2 regions of the Janthinobacterium sp. GW823-FHT03B06 genome follow, and region 2 is predicted to be linked to the other one. Evidence: predicted binding sites of a transcription regulator. Region 2 holds the regulator's gene; the other holds the start of a gene.
The links. Region 2 encodes sigma-54, which starts transcription at its own class of promoters, with help from an activator protein. Its sites were predicted from a motif close to TGGCANGNAANCTGCTTT; they were not measured.
Positions count from the first base shown of each region.

Region 1: a site for sigma-54 is predicted at 2,003-2,020, ahead of pedF (cytochrome c-550 PedF). Genes of this name have one in related genera too.

Region 1 covers NZ_JBXAJE010000016.1:4,307-14,819, forward strand. The annotation lists gene AC1RBA_RS27685 (RtcB family protein) at 1-890, shown strand, start outside; gene rtcA (RNA 3'-terminal phosphate cyclase) at 907-1,926, shown strand; gene pedF (cytochrome c-550 PedF) at 2,058-2,543, shown strand; gene AC1RBA_RS27700 (substrate-binding periplasmic protein) at 2,569-3,402, shown strand; gene AC1RBA_RS27705 (TonB-dependent receptor family protein) at 3,458-5,596, opposite strand; gene AC1RBA_RS27710 (beta-propeller fold lactonase family protein) at 5,801-6,757, shown strand; gene adh (aldehyde dehydrogenase) at 7,094-8,614, shown strand; gene AC1RBA_RS27720 (DUF779 domain-containing protein) at 8,670-9,059, shown strand; gene AC1RBA_RS27725 (PQQ-dependent methanol/ethanol family dehydrogenase) at 9,107-10,513, shown strand, end outside.
Region 2 covers NZ_JBXAJE010000003.1:192,606-203,118, reverse strand. The annotation lists gene AC1RBA_RS11920 (cation:proton antiporter domain-containing protein) at 1-1,591, opposite strand, end outside; gene AC1RBA_RS11915 (KpsF/GutQ family sugar-phosphate isomerase) at 1,676-2,710, shown strand; gene AC1RBA_RS11910 (KdsC family phosphatase) at 2,710-3,243, shown strand; gene lptC (LPS export ABC transporter periplasmic protein LptC) at 3,286-3,897, shown strand; gene lptA (lipopolysaccharide transport periplasmic protein LptA) at 3,923-4,504, shown strand; gene lptB (LPS export ABC transporter ATP-binding protein) at 4,504-5,259, shown strand; gene AC1RBA_RS11890 (RNA polymerase factor sigma-54) at 5,264-6,742, shown strand; gene hpf (ribosome hibernation-promoting factor, HPF/YfiA family) at 6,812-7,171, shown strand; gene AC1RBA_RS11880 (enoyl-CoA hydratase/isomerase family protein) at 7,303-8,388, shown strand; gene rapZ (RNase adapter RapZ) at 8,389-9,252, opposite strand; gene hprK (HPr(Ser) kinase/phosphatase) at 9,419-10,354, opposite strand; gene AC1RBA_RS11865 (PTS sugar transporter subunit IIA) at 10,391-10,513, opposite strand, start outside.

The DNA.
Region 1 (10,513 bases), on a different contig from region 2:
CGCCGAAGACGCGCGGTCACCGCGGCCGCGACGAGGGTTCCTGGCAGACGCCGCCCTCGGTGGTCGATGCCGCGTGGCTGCAGCTGAAGGATGAATTCGACGCCATCTGCCTGAAAACGCCCAAGCTGAAGAACACGAATAACTATCGTCACCTGGGAACTTTGGGCAGCGGTAACCACTTCGTCGAAGTCTGTCTCGATGAACAGGGTTCTGTATGGTTCATGCTGCATTCCGGTTCGCGCGGCGTGGGCAATGCCATCGGCACGCATTTCATCGAACTGGCCAAGCAGGATATGCGTACCCACTTCATCAACCTGCCCGACCAGGACCTGGCCTATCTGGCCGAAGGCACGCGGCATTACGACGATTACGTGGAAGCGGTGGGCTGGGCCCAGCGTTTCGCGCGCAACAACCGCGAAGTGATGATGCAAAACCTGATCGCGGCCGTGCGCACCGTCATCCATAAGCCGTTTCAGACGCATGTGGAAGCCGTCAACTGTCACCATAACTATGTGCAGAAGGAGCACCACTTCGGCAAGGACGTACTGGTCACGCGCAAGGGCGCCGTCTCGGCCCGCGCCGGCGAACTGGGGATCATTCCCGGTTCCATGGGCGCGAAGAGTTTTATCGTGCGCGGCAAGGGTAATGCGGACAGTTTCCATAGCTGCAGCCACGGTGCGGGACGGACGATGAGCCGTACGGAAGCGAAGCGGCGCTTCAACCTGGACGACCAGATCCGCGCCACGCAAGGCGTGGAATGCCGCAAGGATGAAAACGTGATTGATGAAATTCCAATGGCCTACAAGGATATCGATGCGGTGATGCTGGCACAGCGCGAGCTGGTCGACGTCGTGCATATCCTGAAGCAGGTCGTTTGCGTCAAAGGTTGATAGAAAGAAAGTACAGATGATCGAAATTGATGGAGCGCAAGGTGAAGGCGGCGGACAGATTTTGCGCTCGGCGCTGAGCCTGTCCATGATCACGGGACAGCCGTTCCGGCTGACGAATATTCGCGCGGGGCGGGAAAAGCCCGGCTTGCTGCGCCAGCATTTGCTGGGCGTGCAGGCAGCGACCGCCATTTGCGGGGCGCGCACGACGCCGGTGGCGCTGCGCGCGTCGAGCCTGGAATTCGTGCCTGGCCCCATACGCGGCGGCGATTACCGCTTTGCCATCGGCAGCGCCGGCAGCTGCACCCTGGTGTTGCAAACCTTGCTGCCGGCTCTGCTGCATGCGGATGGGCCGTCTACCGTGCGCATCAGCGGCGGCACGCACAATGCCATGGCGCCGCCCGTGCATTTTTTGCAGCGCGCGTATGGCCGCATCCTGGAACAGATGGGCGCCGAGGTGGAGATTACGCAGCAGCGCTATGGCTTTCATCCCGCAGGTGGTGGCGAGGTGCTGGCCACCGTGCAACCGTGCCAGCGTTTGCGGCCTATTTCACTGCTGCAGCGCGGCGAGCGGAAGGCCGGGTATGCGGAAAGCGTGGTGGCGGGCGTGCATGTGAACGTGGCGCAGCGCGAGCTCGAGCGTGTAGCCGACGGCATGGGCTGGAGCGGCAAGCAGCTGCGCCTCGTCGGCTTGCCGGCGGAGCAGGGACCGGGCAACGTCCTGTTGCTGACATTGGAACATGAGCACGTCACGGAAGTATTTACGTCGTTCGGCGAAAAGCACTTGCTGGCCGAATCCGTGGCCAAGCGCCTGTTGAACGAGGTGCGCGCCTATCTCAAGACGGACGCGGCCGTGGGCGAGCACCTGGCGGACCAGCTCTTGCTGCCGATGGCGCTGGCCGGCGGCGGTAGCTTCAGTTGCAACAAGGTGTCGCAGCATGCGTTGACGAATGCGGACGTGATTGCCCGCTTCTTGCCCGTGCGTATCACTTTCGAGCAGCAGGCGCGGGGCAGCATCTGCACGGTGGCCGCCGCCTGACGCGCGCGGTGACACAATCGCTGTTGCAGCTGTTCCAAATTGATACATGGGCGGCCCGATGTGGGGCATATACGCATGGCATGGCATTTGCTCTTCTTGAGATATTCACTAAAAAAACCAAGGAGACCAGCATGACCTATTCCATCCGTACCCTGCTCGGCGTGGCCGCCGCCGGCGCCGTTGCCCTCACCTCCCTGCTGACCTTGCCGCATGCCTATGCGCACGGCAATGTCACGCCGCAAGGCGTCGACACCACGGGCTTGCCCAAGGTGGGCGACAAGTGGCTCGAGCAAAACCCGTATCGCGGCAACAAGCTGGCCCTGACGGTGGGCACCTCGGCCTATAACCAGAATTGCGCGCGCTGCCACGGCATCGAAGCCATTTCGGGCGGCATCGCGCCGGACTTGCGCCAGCTGGACCGTGATTGCTTCGGTATCAAGAATGAGACAAAGAAACAGGCGTGCTACAAGGAAACGGATAATTATTTCCTGGCGACCATCCGTCACGGTAAAGTGCGTAATGGCGCCGTGTACATGCCGCCGTTCGAGGGCGTATTCAACCAGGAAGCGATGTGGGCCATCAAGACCTACCTGGAAACCCGCCGCGAGTCTAATTAGGTCGAACTGATAACGAAGGAGTCCCATGCGTTCATTTCAACTCCGGGGCACGCGCGCAATGCTGTCGCTCGCCTGCCTGGCGCTGTGCGCCGCCGCGCCGGCGCGTGCCGACTGGCAGAAAGTACAGCAGTCGGGCAGCCTGAAAGTGGCTGTCTATAACGAGTTCGCGCCGTTTTCCGACAAGGGCGTGGGTATCGATATCGACATTGCCGAAGCGCTGGCGAAAAAGCTGGGTTTGAAACTGAGCTTGCTGCCATTTCCCGCCGGCGAAAACCTCAACGACGATTTGCGCAATATGGTGTGGAAGGGGCATTACCTCGGCTATGGCCCTGCCGACGTGATGCTGCACGTGCCGGTCGACAAGAAGTTGATGGCGGATAACGACAAGGTCGAGATCTTCGCGCCGTACTACGTGGAAACCGTGCGCTTGGCGCGCAGCGCGCAAGCCGTGCCGCAATTCGATGGTGTCGCCTCGCTGGCTGGCAAGCGCATCGGCGTGGAAAAGGTGTCGATCGCGGCCATGCTGATGCTCGGGGAAGACAATGGCAAGTACCGCGACGATGTGTGCATCTTCGATACCGCCGCCGAAGCCTTGCAGCAATTGCAAGCAGGCAAGCTCGACGCCGTGCTGGCCAACCGTTCGGAAATCGAGTCGGTGCTCAAAAGCGATCCCGCTTTCCCCTTGAGCGAAGTGGCGTTCGCCCGCTTGCCGCGTGCCGGCTGGGCCGTGGGCCTGGCCGTCAGCAAGCAACAGCTCGACGTGGCCAAGTTACTGCAGGCGGCCATGAACGAGATGGCGGCCAGCGGTGAATTGAAAGCCATCTTTGAGAAGCATGGCGTGAAGGAAGCGCGGCCCTGATTTAGCTTGCTCTCGTTGAAAAGCCCGCGCATCTTCCGATGCGCGGGCTTTTTAATTAGAAGGAATACATGGCGCTGACGCCTAACAACCAGTTGCGCCCCGGCGCCGCTTCATAGTAGCGCTTGTTGCTGTCGCCGACGATGACGGAGCCCACGTAGGTCTTGTCGAAAAGATTGTTCAGGCGGGCAAACTCCTTGAAGCGCCAATTCCCTACGTTTTGTTTGGCGTTGAAGCGCGCATTGAACACCGTGTAGCCGGGCGCCGGTTTTTCGCTGTTGCTGTCTTCCGCGTAGACCTGGTTGCTGGCCACGCTTTCCACTGCCGCGCCGAAACGGTCGAGCGTGTCTTTCCAGGCCAGTTCCGCGAACAGGTTAGCGCTGGGCACGCCCGGCAAGCGGCTGCCTTCGCGTACGCTGCCGAACGCCCGGTCATACACGGCGTGCAGGCTGGTCAGCGCCACTTTTGTCGTGAAACCGTACGGCAAGCTGGAGTCCAGCGACACTTCCATGCCTTGGCGTAAGGTCTTGCCCGCATTGCGGTAGCTGGTGCGCCCGCCGCTGGAACTGTCGACCACCAGTTCATCGTTGGCCTTGATCTGGAACACGGCCGCGTTCACATGCGTGTTGTTCGCGATCCTGGCCTTGATACCCGCTTCCAGGTTGGTGCTGGTGGCCGGTTTCAGCTGGTAATTGAAGCCGCCGCCCGTGCCCGAGTAAAACAGTTCGTTCAGGGTGGGTGCTTCGAAACCGCGCGCGGCGCTGGCGTACACGTTGACGTTGGGCGTCAGTTTATACAGCAGGCCCAGCACCGGTGTCGTGTGGCTGAACTCCAGGCTGCCGCTGTCGTCGCCATTGCCGAGGAAGCGGTCGTTGACCGACACTTTCATCTTGCTGTAGCGCACACCTGCGCTGAGCAGCCATGGCCCGCTCTGCCATTCTGTCTGGATATACGGATCGAGGCTGGAGACGACATCCTGCTCGTCGCGGCGCAGCTTGCCCTTCACGCCAAACGTGTTGCCGATGTAATTCTCATAGCCGGTGCGATCATCGCTGGAGCGGCCATAGTCGATGCCGATGGTGGTGCTCAGCTTGCCGCCTGCCAGCTGGTTCACGTGCAGCCAGTTGGTGTCGATGCCGTAGAACTCACGCTGGAAGTCGACCACGCCGCCCGAATGGCTGGCTGGCGCCTGGAAACCCTTGGTAAAAGCCTGGTACTGGATCACGTCGCGGTTGCCGCCGTAGGCCGTCACGTGCAGGCGGTTTTCGCCAAACGATTGTTCATAGGTGGCGCCGATTTGCTGGTGGTCGATGCTCTTGCGCGTGTTGTAGCGTTCGGCCAGGGTGCGTTTCGGGTTTTGCGTGTCCGTCGCATCGATTTCGCCGCCGCGCGGATCGCGGGAAAACGTGGCCCAGGTGGCACCCAGAGGATCTTGCGTGTTGCCCTGGTGCAGGCTGTTGGCGACGATGGTCAGCTTGCTGTCCGCATTCGGCTTGACCGTGATCTTGCCGAACGCCTGTTCGCGCGTGGCGGCGCTGTGGTCGCGGAAGCCGTCCGTGCGGAAGCGCGAACCGTCGAGCACGTAGCCGATGCCGCCTGCCTGGCCCTGCGCCGACAGGTCCACCTTGCTGGTGCCGAAGCTGCCGCCCGTCACGTTCAGTTCGACGGACGGGGGATTTTGCCCATCCTTGGAAAACAGCTGGATCACGCCGCCTGAATGGTTGCCGTAGATGGCAGAAAACGGCCCGCGCAGCACTTCGATGCGCTCGGCCGTATCGAGGTTGAAGGTGGCAGCCTGGCCTTGCCCGTCGGGCATGCTGGCGGGAATGCCATCGCTGATCAGCTTGACGCCGCGCACGCCGAAGGCCGAGCGGGCGCCGAAGCCGCGCGACGAGATTTGCAAGTCTTGTGCGTAGTTTTGGCGGTTTTGTACGACCAGACCCGGCACGGCGGCCAGCGCTTCCGAGGCATTGACGCGGATTTGGCCGTCCTGGATGCGGGTGCTGTCGACGACGTCGATGGACGCGGGCACTTCCTGGCTGGGGTGGGCGATGCGGCTGCCGCTGATGACCACCGTATCCATGAGTTGCCCGGCGGCCAAGTCAGCGGGCTCGGCGGCAAAGACGTGGGGGGCCAGGGTGGCGCTGCCGGCGACAAACAGGCTGGCGATGGTGTTCAGGCGGAAACGATGCTGCATGCGGATTCTCCAATGTGAATAAAAGCCTGCTTGAGCGCGTGAGCGGCGCAGGTCTGCATAGTTGTATCAAGCAATATGCCTGCCATGTCTCCATTGGTGGGCGGAAATTATACGCGTGTCAGTGGCACGGCGTTTGCATGCAGCAATTATCAGATGCGCCGCTACCGCGCGCTTTTCCTGTGTTTTGCCATTGAAAAGGTGATTATGCCCAACTTCTTCCCGCGCTTGCGCCAGGTGTGCTGGCTGCTGCCGGCGCTTGCCAGCACCGCCCTCCAGGCCGCTCCTTTTGCCTATGTCCCCAATGAAAAATCGGGCACCGTGAGCGTGATCGACACGGCGACCGACCAGGTCGTGCGCCAGATCGCCACAGGCAAGCGTCCGCGCGGCATCGCCGCCGACCCCACCGGGCGGCAATTGTTTGTCACCGATGCGGCCAGCAGCGCCTTGCTGCTGATCGATAACGAAGCTGGCGCACCAGTCCGCATGGTGGCGCTGGGCAAGTCGCCCGAAGGCGTGAGCGCCTCGCACGACGGTCGTTACGTGGCCGTGGCCGTCGAGGAAAACAATAGCGTGGCCTTGCTTGATGGCCAGACGGGCGTCGTGCTTGCCGATATCAAGGTGCAGGGACGCAACCCGGAACATGCCGTCTTCAGCCCCGATGGGCGCTGGCTGCTGGTCAGTGCGGAAGAGGCCGAGCAAGTCGATGTCATTGATGTGGCGCAACGCCGCCAGGTCGCGTCCATCGCCGTGGGCTTGCGTCCGCGCGGCATCGGTTTCAGTCCGGATTCGGGCCTTGCCTACGTGGCGTGCGAACTGGTCAATGCTGTCTACGTGATCGATATGACGGCGCGCAAGGCCATCGCCACCATTCCAGCAGGTAAGAATGCGAATGGCATCGTCGTCCATCCCGGTGGCAAGCAAGTGTATGTATCGAATGGCACGGACGGCACGGTGATGGTGATCGATACGGCCAGCAAGCAGGTGACGGCCACCATTCCCGTCGGCAAGCGCCCATGGAACATGGCCATCACGCCCGACGGGGCCAAGCTGTACGTGGCCAATGGCCGCTCGAACAGCGTCTCCGTCATCGATACGGCCAGCGCGCGCAAGGTGGCCGATATTGCCGTCGGCGAATTGCCATGGGGCGTGGTGATTCGGTAGCGTTACAGGAACAGGTGTTCCAGTCTGGTACACCTGTTCCATTGTGCAGCGGCGACGGGCCGCAGCAGCAGGGCTGGCCCGGATTGGAACAGGATGCCTTCACTTTGTTCAAAACGCAAACAGGCCCGCTCCCGCGGCTCAAGCCCGGGCATGCGCCGAAAAGCGCACCGGTATTGAGGCCGCGCCCTTGCAACAAGGGCAAAAGCGGCTAAGTTTGTAGTGGGATGGCGAGCTGGCACGGCATTTGCGGAAGACTGCGTGTACTCACCCCATCTGTACCAGGACGTTTGATTTTAATTAAGTAATTCCATTCTAATTAACCCGATAGAGGACGACATGAATCTCGCAGACATCAGCAAACTGGGCGTAGCCAATCCCTTCAAACAACGCTATGACAATTACATCGGCGGCAAATTCGTTGCACCAGTAAAAGGTGAATACTTTCCTAACATTACGCCGATCACGGGCTTGCCGTTTTGCGAAATCGCCCGTTCCACGACGGAAGACGTCGAGCTGGCGCTGGATGCCGCGCATGCCGCCAAGGAGGCCTGGGGCAAGACTTCGCCCGCCGAGCGCGCCAACATCCTGAACCGCATCGCCGACCGCATCGAACAGAACCTGAGCTTGATCGCGACGGCGGAAACGATCGATAACGGCAAGCCGATCCGCGAAACGATGAACGCGGACATTCCGCTGGCCATCGACCATTTCCGTTACTTCGCCGGTTGCATCCGCGCGCAGGAAGGTTCCGTCGCGCAAATCGATGCGGAAACCTATGCCTACCACTACCACGAGCCGCTGGGCGTCGTGGGCCAGATCATTCCGTGGAATTTCCCGATTCTGATGGCCGTGTGGAAACTGGCGCCAGCCCTGGCCGCCGGCAATTGCGTCGTCCTGAAACCGGCAGAGCAAACCCCCGCTTCCATCATGGTGTTGATCGAGCTGATCGGCGACCTGCTGCCACCGGGCGTGTTGAACATCATCAACGGTTTCGGCCTGGAAGCGGGCAAGCCGCTGGCCTCGAGCAAGCGCATCGCCAAGATTGCCTTCACGGGCGAAACGGGCACGGGCCGCCTGATCATGGGCTACGCGGCGCAAAACCTGATTCCCGTCACCCTGGAGCTGGGCGGCAAATCGCCGAACATCTTCTTTGAAGACGTGATGGATGCGGACGACGAGTATTTCGACAAGTGCCTGGAAGGCTTTGCCATGTTTGCGCTGAATCAAGGCGAGGTGTGCACCTGCCCATCGCGCGTGCTGATCCAGGAATCGATCTACGAGAAATTCATCGAACGGGCCCTGAAGCGCGTGGCCGCCATCAAGCAGGGCAATCCGCTCGACTCGTCCACCATGATCGGCGCCCAAGCGTCGCAGGAGCAGCTGGAAAAAATCCTGTCCTACCTCGACATCGGCCGCCAGGAAGGCGCCGAAGTGCTGGCTGGCGGCGAGCGCAACACGCAGGCGGGCGACCTGGAAGGCGGCTATTACGTGCGTCCGACCGTGTTCAAGGGGCACAACAAGATGCGCATCTTCCAGGAAGAAATTTTTGGACCGGTCGTGTCCGTGACCACCTTCAAGGATGAAGCTGAAGCGCTGGCGATTGCCAACGATACCTTGTACGGCCTGGGCGCCGGCTTGTGGACGCGTGACGGTTCGCGCGCCTTCCGCATGGGCCGCGCCATCCAGGCGGGCCGCGTGTGGACCAATTGCTATCACCTGTATCCAGCCCACGCCGCGTTCGGCGGCTACAAGCAATCGGGTATCGGCCGCGAAAACCACAAGATGATGCTCGACCACTACCAGCAAACGAAGAACTTGCTGGTGAGCTATAGCCCGAAAGCGCTGGGCTTCTTCTAAACCGGCAACAGGCGCCGCGCCCGTAGTCCAGGCGCGGCGCGCAGAAAGGGATGCCATGAGTGCAGCAATTGCCAGGGTGGTCGCCACCGATGCGGCGCTGGAAATGATGGACAAGTTGCGCCAGCGTCACGGCCCGCTGATGTTTTTCCAGTCGGGCGGCTGCTGCGATGGCAGTGCGCCCATGTGCTACGCGCTGGGCGAGTTCGATGTCAGCGATACCGACATCTATCTCGGCAATTTGAATGGCGCACCGTTCTACATGGGACTCGAGCAATTCGAGTACTGGGAGCATACCCAGTTGATTATCGATGTGGTCGATGGCAATGGCGGCATGTTTTCACTCGACAACGGCACGGGCAAGCGCTTTTTGACGCGCTCGCGCCTGTTCACCGATGAAGAGTGTGCGCTGTTGCATGCCCAGCCGCATGAGCACCGCAAGACTTGACACACATACTAATAAAACAGAGGGAGATGATTGTGCAGAAAAAAATCATGGGGATACTCATCGGTTTGGGTGTGGCATCGCTGGCCCAGGCGGCCGATGTGGGCAATGTCACCACCGCCATGCTCGACAGCACGGCGAAGAATCCGTCCAGCGTGCTGTCGTTCGGCATGGGCACGCAGGGCCAGCGCTATTCGCCGTTGACGCAGATCAATGACAAGACCGTGGCCAAGCTGGTGCCGGCCTGGTCGTTCTCGTTCGGCGGCGAAAAACAGCGGGGCCAGGAATCGCAGCCGTTGATTCACAACGGCAAGATGTTCGTCACGGCATCGTATTCGCGCATCTTTGCCGTCGACCTGAAAACGGGCGCCAAGCTGTGGAAATATGAGCATCGCTTGCCGGACGGCATCATGCCCTGCTGCGACGTGGTCAACCGCGGCGCCGCCCTGTACGGCAACCTGGTGATCTTCGGCACGCTCGACGCCTACCTGGTGGCGCTGGACCAGAATACGGGCAAGATCGTCTGGAAGGAAAAGGTCGACGACTATGCGGCCGGTTACTCGATGACGGCGGCGCCGCTGATCGCCGAAGGTTTGCTGCTGACGGGCGTGTCGGGCGGCGAATTCGGCATCGTCGGCCGGGTCGAGGCGCGCAACCCGATGACGGGTGACCTCGTGTGGAGCCGTCCGACGGTGGAGGGCCATATGGGCCACCGCTACGACAAGGACGGCAAGGCCATCGATAACGGCGTGTCCGGTACCGTGAACAAGACCTGGCCGGGCGACCTGTGGAAAACGGGCGGCGCCTCGACGTGGATGGGCGGCACCTACGATCCGCAGACCAAGCTCGCTTACTTTGGCACCGGCAACCCGGCGCCGTGGAACAGCCATCTGCGTCCCGGCGACAACCTGTACTCGTCGTCCACCGTGGCGCTGGACGTGAAAACGGGGCAGATCAAGTGGGCGTATCAGAATACGCCAAACGATGCCTGGGATTTCGACGGCGCCAACGAGTTCGTCACCTTCGACATGGATGGCAAGCGCTACGGTGGCAAGGCTGACCGCAACGGTTTCTTCTACGTCATCGATGCGGCCAACGGCAAGCTGCAGAATGCCTTTCCGTTCGTCAAGAAAATCACCTGGGCCAGCAGCATCGACCTGAAGACGGGCCGGCCAAACTATATCGCAGCCGGCCGCCCTGGCGACCCGACCAAGGGAGAAGAAGGCAAGAAGGGTTCGACCGTGTTTGCCGCGCCGGCTTTCCTCGGTGCAAAAAACCAGATGCCGATGGCGTACTCGCCGCAAACCAAGCTGTTCTACGTGCCCGCAAATGAATGGGGCATGGATATCTGGAACGAGCCGATCAGCTACAAGAAGGGCGGCGCCTTCCTCGGCGCCGGTTTTACCATCAAGCCCTTGTTTGACGACTACATTGGCGCCATGCGCGCCATCGATCCG
Region 2 (10,513 bases):
GCACGACTTCGGCCGCACCCGCGCTTTTCAGCTGGTCGAGGTCGGTATCGTCGTGGCTGCGCACGATGACGGGCAAGGTCGGCGCCATTTCTTTGAGTAAATGTAATAACTTCAGTGCCGACGCGGTATTCGCATACGTGATCACCACGGCGCTGGCCCGGTAGATGCCGGCCGCCACCAGGCTTTCGCGCCGGCCCGCGTCGCCATACGAGACGTGGGCGCCGGCCAGCTGCGCTTCCTGCACCCGTTCCGGGTCCAGGTCCAGCGCGTGGTATTCGATCTTTTCTTCCGCCAGCAGGGTGGCCAGGCTTTGCCCGCTGCGCCCGAAGCCGGCGATCAGCACGTGTTTCTGCGAAGCCATGGTGCGCGTGGCGATCTTCGTCAGCGCCAGCGATTGCATCATCCAGTCGTTGGCGGCCAGTTTCATGACGATGGCGTCCGACTTGGCGATGAGGAAGGGCGCCACCAGCATCGACAGCACCATCGAGGCCAGCACCACCTGCACGACGAACGGGTCCATCAGCTTGATGCCGCCAGCCAGATTCAGCAGCACGAAGCCGAACTCGCCCGCCTGCGCCAGCGCCAGGCCCGTGCGCAATGACACGCCTGTCGATGAGCCGAACAGCCGGGCCAGGCCCGCGATCAGGGTGAATTTCAGCAGCACGGGGCCGCACAGCAAGAGCAGGACGAGCCACCAGTTATCAAGCACCACGCGGATATTGAGCAGCATGCCGACGGTGATGAAGAACAGGCCCAGCAGCACGTCGCGGAACGGTTTGATATCCTCTTCCACCTGGTGCTTGAATTCCGTTTCGGAAATGAGCATGCCGGCCACAAACGCCCCCAGGGCCAGCGACAGCCCGGCGCGCTCCGTGATCCAGGCCGCGCCCAGGGTGATCAGGAGCAGATTGAGCATGAACAATTCCTGCGAGCGGCGCTTGGCGACGATGGTCAGCCAGCCGCGCACCATCTTCTGGCCGAGGAACAGCAGCAAGATCAGCACGACCAGGGCCTTGCCGCCGGCCCAGGCCAGGGTTTCGGCCAGGTTGTCCGAATCGCGCGTGAGGGCGGGAATCAGGATCAGCAGGGGCACGACGGCCAGGTCCTGGAACAGCAGGATGCCGATGATTTTGCGGCCGTGTTCGCTTTCGAGTTCCAGCCGTTCCGTGAGCATTTTCGAGACGATGGCCGTCGACGACATGGCCAGCGCGCCGCCCAGGGCGAACGCGGCTTGCCAGCTCAGGTGGATGTAGGCGGACAGGTAGCGCCCGACGAACCAGCCGAAGACGACGGTGGCGATGATGGTGGTGACCACCTGCGCCATGCCTAGGCCGAAAACGATGCGCCGCATGGCGAGGAACTTGGGCAAAGAAAACTCGAGTCCGATGGAAAACATCAGGAAGACGACGCCGAACTCGGCCAGGGTATGGCTGGCTTCGTTTTCCGCCGCCAGGCCCAGCGCATGGGGGCCGATGACGATGCCGACGGCCAGATAGCCCAGCATGGGCGGCAAATGCAACATTCTGAAAGCGACCACGCCCAGCACGGCGCTGCCGAGTAACATCAGGGTCAGTTCAAGCGAGGAAAACATGGGTTGCCCGGTACGGTCAATGGAAATCGTTGTTTGTTGTGACTGGCAAGTTTTTTGCTTTCCTAATTCGTTTATACTTTGGGCATGAGTGTAACCCATGAAAAAACAATGCTGAAAGCTTTTGATCGAATTGACATGCAAGCGACCACCAAGCGCGCTGTCGCGCTGGCCCGCACCACCTTGCAGATCGAGTCCGACGCCATCAATGCGCTGCACGCGCGCCTGGCAACGGACGACAGCGTGGGCCGCGCCGTGGCGCTGCTGCTGCAGTGCAAGGGGCGTGTCGTCGTCTCGGGCATCGGCAAGTCCGGCCATATCGCGCGCAAGATCGCCGCCACCCTCGCTTCCACCGGCACGCCGGCCCTGTTCGTGCATCCGGCCGAAGCGGCCCATGGCGACTTGGGCATGGTCACCTCGGACGATGCTTTTATTGCCATCTCGTACTCGGGCGAGTCGTCCGAACTGATGGCCATCATGCCCGTCGTCAAGCGCATGGGGGGCGTACTGATTTCCATGACGGGTAAACCGAATTCCAGCCTGGCCCAGCTGGCCGATGTGCACCTGGATATTTCTGTTGAAAAAGAGGCCTGTCCGCTGAATCTGGCGCCGACGGCCAGCACCACCGTCACCCTGGCTCTGGGCGATGCGATCGCCGTGGCCTTGCTCGACTTGCGCGGCTTCAAGGAAGAAGATTTCGCCCGCTCGCACCCGGGCGGCGCCCTGGGCCGTCGCCTGCTGACGCACGTGCATGACGTCATGCGCAGCGGCGAACGGGTGCCGAAAGTACCCGTGGACGCCTCGCTGCTGCAGGCGCTGGAAGAAATGACGAAGAAGGGCATGGGCATGACGGCCGTCGTCGATGCGGACAACCGCCCCGTGGGCGTGTTTACGGATGGCGACTTGCGCCGCATGTTCGAGCGCGTGCAGGACTTCACGCAAGTGGCGATCCGCGACGTCATGCATGCGCAGCCGCGCAGCATCGCGCCCGAACGCCTGGCTGTCGATGCCGTGGCCGTGATGGAACAGTTCCGCATCAACCAGATGCTGGTCGTCGATGCCGACGGCAAGCTGGTGGGCGCCCTGCATATCCATGATCTGACGCAAGCGAAGGTGATCTGATGGAGAGCGTAGCGGACAACCTGGCGCGCGCGGCCAAGGTCAAACTGATGATCTTTGACGTCGACGGCGTGCTTACCGACGGCAGCCTGCATTTCGGCCCGGACGGCGAAATGATGAAAACGTTTAATGTGTATGATGGCCTGGGCATCAAGCTGCTGCAGGAATCCGGTGTGCAGACGGCCATCATCAGCGCGCGCCGCTCGGCCATCACGGCACGCCGCGCGCAAGACCTGGGCATTACCCATGTGCACCAGGGCGGTCACGACAAGCTGACGCCGTTTCGCGAACTGCTGGCGCTGACGGGCTTGACGGAAGAGCAATGCGGCTACATCGGCGACGACGTCATCGATGCGCCCATCCTGCGTCGCGTGGGCTTTGCCGTCAGCGTGCCGGGCGGGCGTCCGGAAGCGCAGGGCCTGGCACACCATGTGACGCAGGCCGGCGGCGGCCGCGGCGCGGTGCGCGAAATCTGTGAATTCCTGCTGCGCGCCCAGGACAACTATGCGCGCGTCATGGCGCCGTTCCTGGAGTGAGGTGCGCCTTGCCGCCAGTGACCTATGAAAGAGTGAAACCCTATGCGTAAGCCAGGAGGCGCCCATCGCTGGCGCATGATTTTTACCCTGCTGGGCGCGGTCGTCGTCGCGCTGGCCAGCTTTTGGCTGCTTGAAGTGATGAACAAGAATGGCCAGGACATCAAGGCCAGCAAGAATTTGGGTGAGCCCGACTATTTCATCACCAATTTCAGCCTGGTGCGCATGGACTTGACGGGTAAGCCCAGCTATATCGTGTCGGGCAACAAGCTCACGCATTATCCGGCCGACGATTCGTCCGATATCGACCAGCCCTTCGTGCGCAAGCTCACGCCGGGCATGCCGCCGTTGAACATGAATGCGGAACTGGCGCATATCGACCAGGACAATACCCGGCTGCAACTGCACCGCAAGGTCGTGATCGACCGCGTGGCCAGTCCGAAGGCGCAGAACCTGACCGTGAGGACGGAAGCGCTGACGGTGTTTCCGGACGAAGAAAGAATGGAAACGGACGTGCCTGTCGATATCCTGACGGGCGCCTCGCGCATCAATGGTATCGGCATGAAGGCCAATAACGCCACCGGCGTGGTGGAAGTGCAGAATGCCTTGCGCATGGTCCTCCCGCCGAAACCGCGCCCGGCCGCGGCGGCAAAATGACAGAATGAAACAAGGAAACCATACTATGAAGAACATCTTGCTGTTGAGCGTATTTTCTCTGGCCCTCATGGGCGTGGCGCATGCCGAGAAGGCCGATTCCGAGAAGGAAGCCGTCATCACGGCGCGTAGCGGCCACGTCGATGACGTCAAGCAGATTCGTACCCTGACGGGCGACGTCGTGCTGGTCAAGGGCACGCTGACCATGAAGGCGGGCCGGGCCCTGATCACGGAAGACCCGCAAGGCTACCAGTTCATCACCTTCTGGGCAGATCCCGGCAAGCTGGCCACGTTCCGCCAGAAGCGCGATGGCGCCGGCGACCTGTGGGTCGAAGGCGAAGCGGAGCGCGTGGAATACGACAACAAGACGGAAGTGGTGAAACTGTTTTCCAAGGCCAAGCTGACGCGCCTGGAGGGCACGAAAGTGACCGATGTGGCCAATGGCGCCTTCATCTCGTATGACAGCCGCAAGGAAGTATTCAAGATGGAAAATTCCGACAGCGGCACCAGCACCTCCGATGGCGGCAGCGTGCGCATGGTGATCCAGCCGAAGACCAAGGCGCCCGCGGCGGAGAGAGCGCCGGCCACACCTGTGCCAGGAACGAAATAATGGACAATACCCGTTGCGGCAGCACCCTGATCGTTCGCGGACTGCAGAAAACCTATGGCAAGCGGCAGGTCGTGCATGATGTCTCGCTGCAAGTCGAATGCGGCGAAGTGGTGGGGCTGCTGGGCCCGAACGGCGCCGGCAAGACCACCTCGTTCTACATGATCGTCGGCCTGGTGCCGTCGGATGGCGGCAGCATCGACATCAGCGGCGTGGACATTTCCAGCCTGCCGATCCACCGCCGCGCGCAGATGGGCCTGTCGTATCTGCCGCAGGAGGCGTCCGTGTTCCGCAAGCTGACGGTGGAAGACAATATCCGCGCCGTGCTGGAAATCCAGACCGTCGAAGGCCGTCCTTTGAAGAAGGCCGAGATCGAGGAACGCCTGGATAAACTGCTGGCCGACTTGCAGATTGAAAAGTTGCGCGAGAACCAGGCGCTGTCCCTGTCGGGCGGCGAGCGCCGCCGCGTGGAAATCGCCCGCGCCCTGGCCACCGATCCCCGTTTCGTGCTGCTCGACGAACCGTTCGCCGGCGTCGACCCGATCGCCGTGATCGAGATCCAGCGCATCGTGCGCTTCTTGAAGGAGCGCAATATCGGCGTGCTGATCACCGATCATAATGTGCGCGAGACGCTGGGTATTTGCGACCGTGCCTACATCATCAACCAGGGCTCGGTACTGGCGTCGGGACGCCCCGACGACATCATCGCGAACGAGTCGGTACGCCGGGTCTATCTGGGCGAACACTTCCGCATGTAAGCCAATGAAACAATCATTGCAGCTGCGCACTTCGCAGCACCTGGCACTGACGCCGCAGTTGCAGCAATCGATACGCCTGTTGCAATTGTCTACTCTGGAATTGCATCAGGAACTCGAGCAACTGCTGACGGACAATCCCTTGCTCGAGCGCCTCGACGATCCGCTCGACCGTTCGCTGCGCCTGCTGTCCGACGGGGCCTTGAGCTCCACGGCCGCGCCGGCCGAAGCGCCGCCCCAGCCGCCAGGCCAGGAGGCGCCCGCGGCGCCGGCCGAAGCGGAAACCTTTGACGGCGAGGCGGGCGAGGGCCCGGCCGCCGCGGATGGCGGCGACAGCGACTGGAGCGAAGCGAGCCGGGGCAAGGCGCCCGACGACGAAGATTCCCGCCCGCAACTGGAGGCCCATCACTGTACCCTGCGCGAACACCTGATGGAGCAGATGCGCGTGACGGTGCTCGAATTGCGCGACCGCGCGCTGGTCGAGCTGATCATCGACGCGCTCGACGACAATGGCTACCTGGAAGAGTCGCTCGACGACATCCTGGCGCGCCTGCCGGAAGAGCTGGAAATCGATGCCGACGAGATGCGCACGGCCTTGTCGCTGCTGCAAAGTTTTGATCCGCCCGGCGTGGGCGCGCGCAATGCGTCCGAATGCCTGGCGCTGCAAATCAAGCGCTTGCCGCACATCGCCATGGTGACGCGGCGCATGGCCCTCGTCATCGTGGAAAAGCACCTGGCCTGGTTTGCCCAGCGCGATTTCAACAAGCTGAAAAAAGCCCTCGATTGCGACGATGAAGACTTGCGTGAAGCGCAGACGGTAATTCGCCAGTGCAACCCGCATCCGGGCGCCGTGTTCGCTGCGGACGTGTCCGATTACGTGGTGCCCGACGTCGTCGTCAAGCGCGCGCGCAATGGCTGGCAAGTGACCCTGAACAACGACGTCATGCCGCGCCTGCGCGTCAACGCCATGTACGCCAACTTGCTCAAGCAGGGCAAGGGCGAGGGCGCCATGGGTGCACAGTTGCAGGAAGCCAAGTGGCTGATCAAGAATATGCGCCAGCGCTTCGACACGATTCTGCGCGTGGCGCAGGCGATAGTAGAAAGACAAAAGAACTTTTTTTCGCATGGGGCCGTTGCCATGCGCCCCCTTGTGCTCCGTGAAATAGCTGATACACTGGGTTTACACGAGAGTACTATCTCGCGGGTAACAACTCAAAAGTACATGCTGACCCCGCACGGCATGTTCGAGTTGAAATATTTCTTTGGTAGCCACGTCGCCACCGAAGCGGGGGGCGAAGCGTCATCGACGGCGATACGGGCATTGATCGTGCAACTGACAGGAGCAGAAGACCCTAAAAATCCTTTATCCGACAGTAAGATTGCGGACATGCTGGGGGAACAAGGCATGGTGATTGCGCGACGTACTGTTGCCAAATACCGGGAAGCGTTAAAAATTCCGCCAGTGAGCCTGCGTAAGTGTTTGTAAGTTTTTTTCGGTTCCTCTGCGGGCCGGATACGATGGACCGCACGAACCCGATCATCTTTAGGAGTGTGTATGAATCTCACCATCAGCGGACATCATCTCGAAGTGACACCAGCCATCCGTGAATACGTACAAACGAAGCTGGAGCGCGTGAAACGTCATTTCGATCAAGTTATCGATATCGCCGTGATTCTGACCGTGGATAACCTCAAAGAGAAAGAAAAACGTCAAAAGGCCGAAGTCAACCTGCGTCTGAGTGGCAAAACTGTCTATGTGGAAAGCCTGGCGCACGACCTGTATGCCGCGATCGATACCCTGATCGACAAGCTCGATAGGCAAGTGATGAAATACAAAACCAAAGTGCAAGGGCACGGTAAAGAGGCGATCAAGCATCTGCCAGACAGTTCGGAAGAAGAATTCGCCCCCGCCTAAGCGGCCCGCGACTTTCAACCGGCTGTGATCAACTAAGGGCGCACATTGCGCCCTTTTTTGCGTCCAGCGAAACGCAATGTTCGCCGCGCAGGCGCTAGAATGTTTGCACTTTCACTTCTTTCCTGCCTGCCATGAGCGACCTCGTCCAGATTTCCATCCGCCACCGCACGGGCCACATCGTGCTCGACCGTCCGAAAGCCTTGAATTCCCTGTCGCTGGAGATGGTGCGCGCCCTGAGCGCGGCCTTGCTGGCCTGGCGCGACGATCCGCAGGTGGACGCCGTGGTGATCCGCTCCAGCAGCGAAAAAGCCCTGTGCGCGGGTGGCGACATCCGTTTCTTTTACGACGCGGGCCTGGCCACGCCGCAGGGCGGCAGCGCCTTGCTGGAAGATTTCTTTACGGAAGAATATGCTTTAAATCATCTGATTCACTTCTACCCGAAACCGTATATCGCCGTCATGGATGGGGTGGTGATGGGCGGCGGCATGGGCGTGGCGCAAGCGGGGCCCGGCAACCGCCTGCGCATCGTCACGGGCCGCACGCGCATGGCTATGCCGGAAGTCAATATCGGCCTGTTCCCCGACGTGGGCGGCAGTTACTTTTTATCCCGTCTGGCGGGTCAGCTGGGCCTGTACCTGGGCTTGACGGGTTTGACGATCAACGCGGCCGACGCCCTGTACACGGGCCTGGCCGACGTGTATCTGCCCGAGGCGCAGATGGGGGCGCTGCTGGCCCTGTTCGAGTCCACGCCGGGCGAAGGCTTGCCGGTCGCCATCAAGGCGCTGGCGGCGCCTTTCCAGGCCGAGGCGGGCGCTTCCCCCCTGGCCACGGCGCGCGCGGCGCTGGACCGCCACTTCAGCGCGGGTTCGGTGGCCGCCATCATGGCCTCGCTGGCGCAGGATGACGGCGCGTTCGCGGCGAAGGCGCTGGCGGCCATGCGCCTGCGCTCGCCCTTGATGATGTCGGTGACCCTGGAGTTGCTGCAGCGGGGCGCCCACCTGGGCGTGGCCGATTGCCTGCGCATGGAGCGCACGGTGGTGCGCCACAATTTCGAACATGGCGAAGTGCTCGAGGGCGTGCGCGCGCTGGTGGTCGACAAGGACAATGCGCCGCGCTGGCAGCCTGCCAGCCTGGACGGGGTCGACGCGGCCATGGTGGCGCGTTTCTTCGCCCCCGTCTGGCCGGCGCAAGCCCATCCGCTGCGCCACCTCGACTGATTAAGAACGCTCGCGGTGGCGCAGCACGACTCTTTCTTTGGGGCCGAAATACTGCGCCAGCCGTTCCGCCATGTACACGGAGCGGTGCTGGCCGCCCGTGCAGCCCAGCGCCACCGTCAGGTAGCTGCGGTTGTCGGACTTGAACGACGGCAGCCATTTCTCGATGAAGGCGCGAATGTCGGCCAGCAGCTCCAGCGCGCTCGGTTGCGCGTCGAGGAAGGCGATCACGGGCGCGTCGCGGCCGTCGAGCGGGCGCAGGGCCAGGTCGTAATAGGGATTGGGCAAGGCCCGCACGTCGAAGACGAAATCGGCATCGAGCGGCACGCCCAGCTTGAAGGCGAACGATTCGAAGAACAGGGTCAGCGGCGCGCGCTCTGAGGCGACGATATCCTTGATCCACGCGCGCAGTTTGTTGGCGCTCAGGTCCGAGGTATCGATCACATGGCCCAGCTGTTCGATGGCCGACAGGCGTTCGCGTTCTTCCGAGATGCACTCGATCAGGGTGCGGCGGCTGGCCGGATTCTGGTTCGGACGCAACTCGTGCGACAGCGGATGGCTGCGCCGCGTTTCCGAGAAGCGCGCCACCAGCGAATGCGTGGTGGCTGTCAGGAACATGACCTTGACGTCATGCCCCTGGTCGCGCAACAGCGCGACATTGTGCGGCAAGCTGACGAGCGATTCGGCGCTGCGCGCATCGACGGCGACGGCCAGTTGCGGCGTGCCTTCGTCGAGCAAGGTTTGCACCAGGCTCGGCAGCAAGGCCGGCGGCAGGTTGTCGACGCAATAGTAGCCGGTATCTTCCAGCACATTGAGCGCGACGGATTTACCGGAGCCGGATATTCCGGTGATAAGGACGATATGCATAGCCCGATCATACAATAAAGACCGGCACCGCGCTCCCGATGCAATTATCTTTACAAATTATTGCAATTTGGGCTGTGATATTTCTTTGCTGCACGCGCCAACAATGCTGTCGGATTACGCGGGGCCTTGCCCCACCTCGGCGGCCCCGCTAATCCGACCTACGTTGCTAATCGCCGCTCATGGCGAGGCGTTGCCGTTCCATGAACTCCTGCAAGGTATCGATGCCGCGCAGTTGCAGAATCGTGTTGCGCACGGCCGCTTCCAGCAGGACGGCGATGTTGCGGCCGGCGGCGACGGGGATGACGACCTTGCGCACGGGCAGACCGAGTACGTCTTCCGTGGGAAACAGGAAAGGCAGGCGCTCGACTTCCTCTTCCAGCGCGTTGCGGCGCACCAGATGGACGATCAGTTTCAGGCGCATCTTGCGGCGCACGGCCGTTTCGCCAAAGATGGCCTTGATGTCGAGCAAGCCCAGGCCCCGCACTTCCAGCAGGTTTTGCAGCAGGGGCGGGCAGCGGCCTTCGATCATGTTCGGCGCGATGCGCGAGAATTCGACGGCGTCGTCGGCCACCAGGCCGTGGCTGCGCGAAATCAGCTCCAGCCCCAGCTCGCTCTTGCCCAGGCCCGAATCGCCCGTGATCAGCACGCCCACGCCCAGCACGTCCATGAACACGCCATGCATGATGATGCGCTGCGCCAGTTTTTTCGACAGGTAGACGCGCAGAAAGTCGATCACTTGCGCGGCCGGCAGCGGGGTGGAGAACAGGGGGATGTTTTGCTCGTCGCAGATGGCGAGGATGTCGGGCGGCGTTTCCAGCCCTTGCGCGATGATCAGCGCGGGCGGACCGCCGGCGATCAGTTCGCCGATCACGTGGGTACGCGTGTTGACCTTCAGGCGCTGATAGTAGTTGATTTCCTGGTGACCGAAGACCTGGATGCGGCCCGGATGGATCAGGTTCAAGTGGCCTACCTGGTCGGCGGCCGACGAGACGTCGCCCGAGATCAGGCGCTCGCCGCCGGGGAAGCCGGCGAACCAGCCCAGTTGCAGACTTTCACGATTATCGTCGTACAGGCGTTGTATCGTCAGCGGCGTTTGCAACATGGCAGTCTTCTTCAGGAGTGGAGGAATACCTGAAGTTTAACCCGCCGCTTGCAGACTGGGTTGCCAATTGACGATGCGCGAATGCACGGATTTCGGTTCCGGATCCGTGGCCAATGCCGTACGGAAGGCGTCATCGGAAAACATTTCGGCGATTTCCGA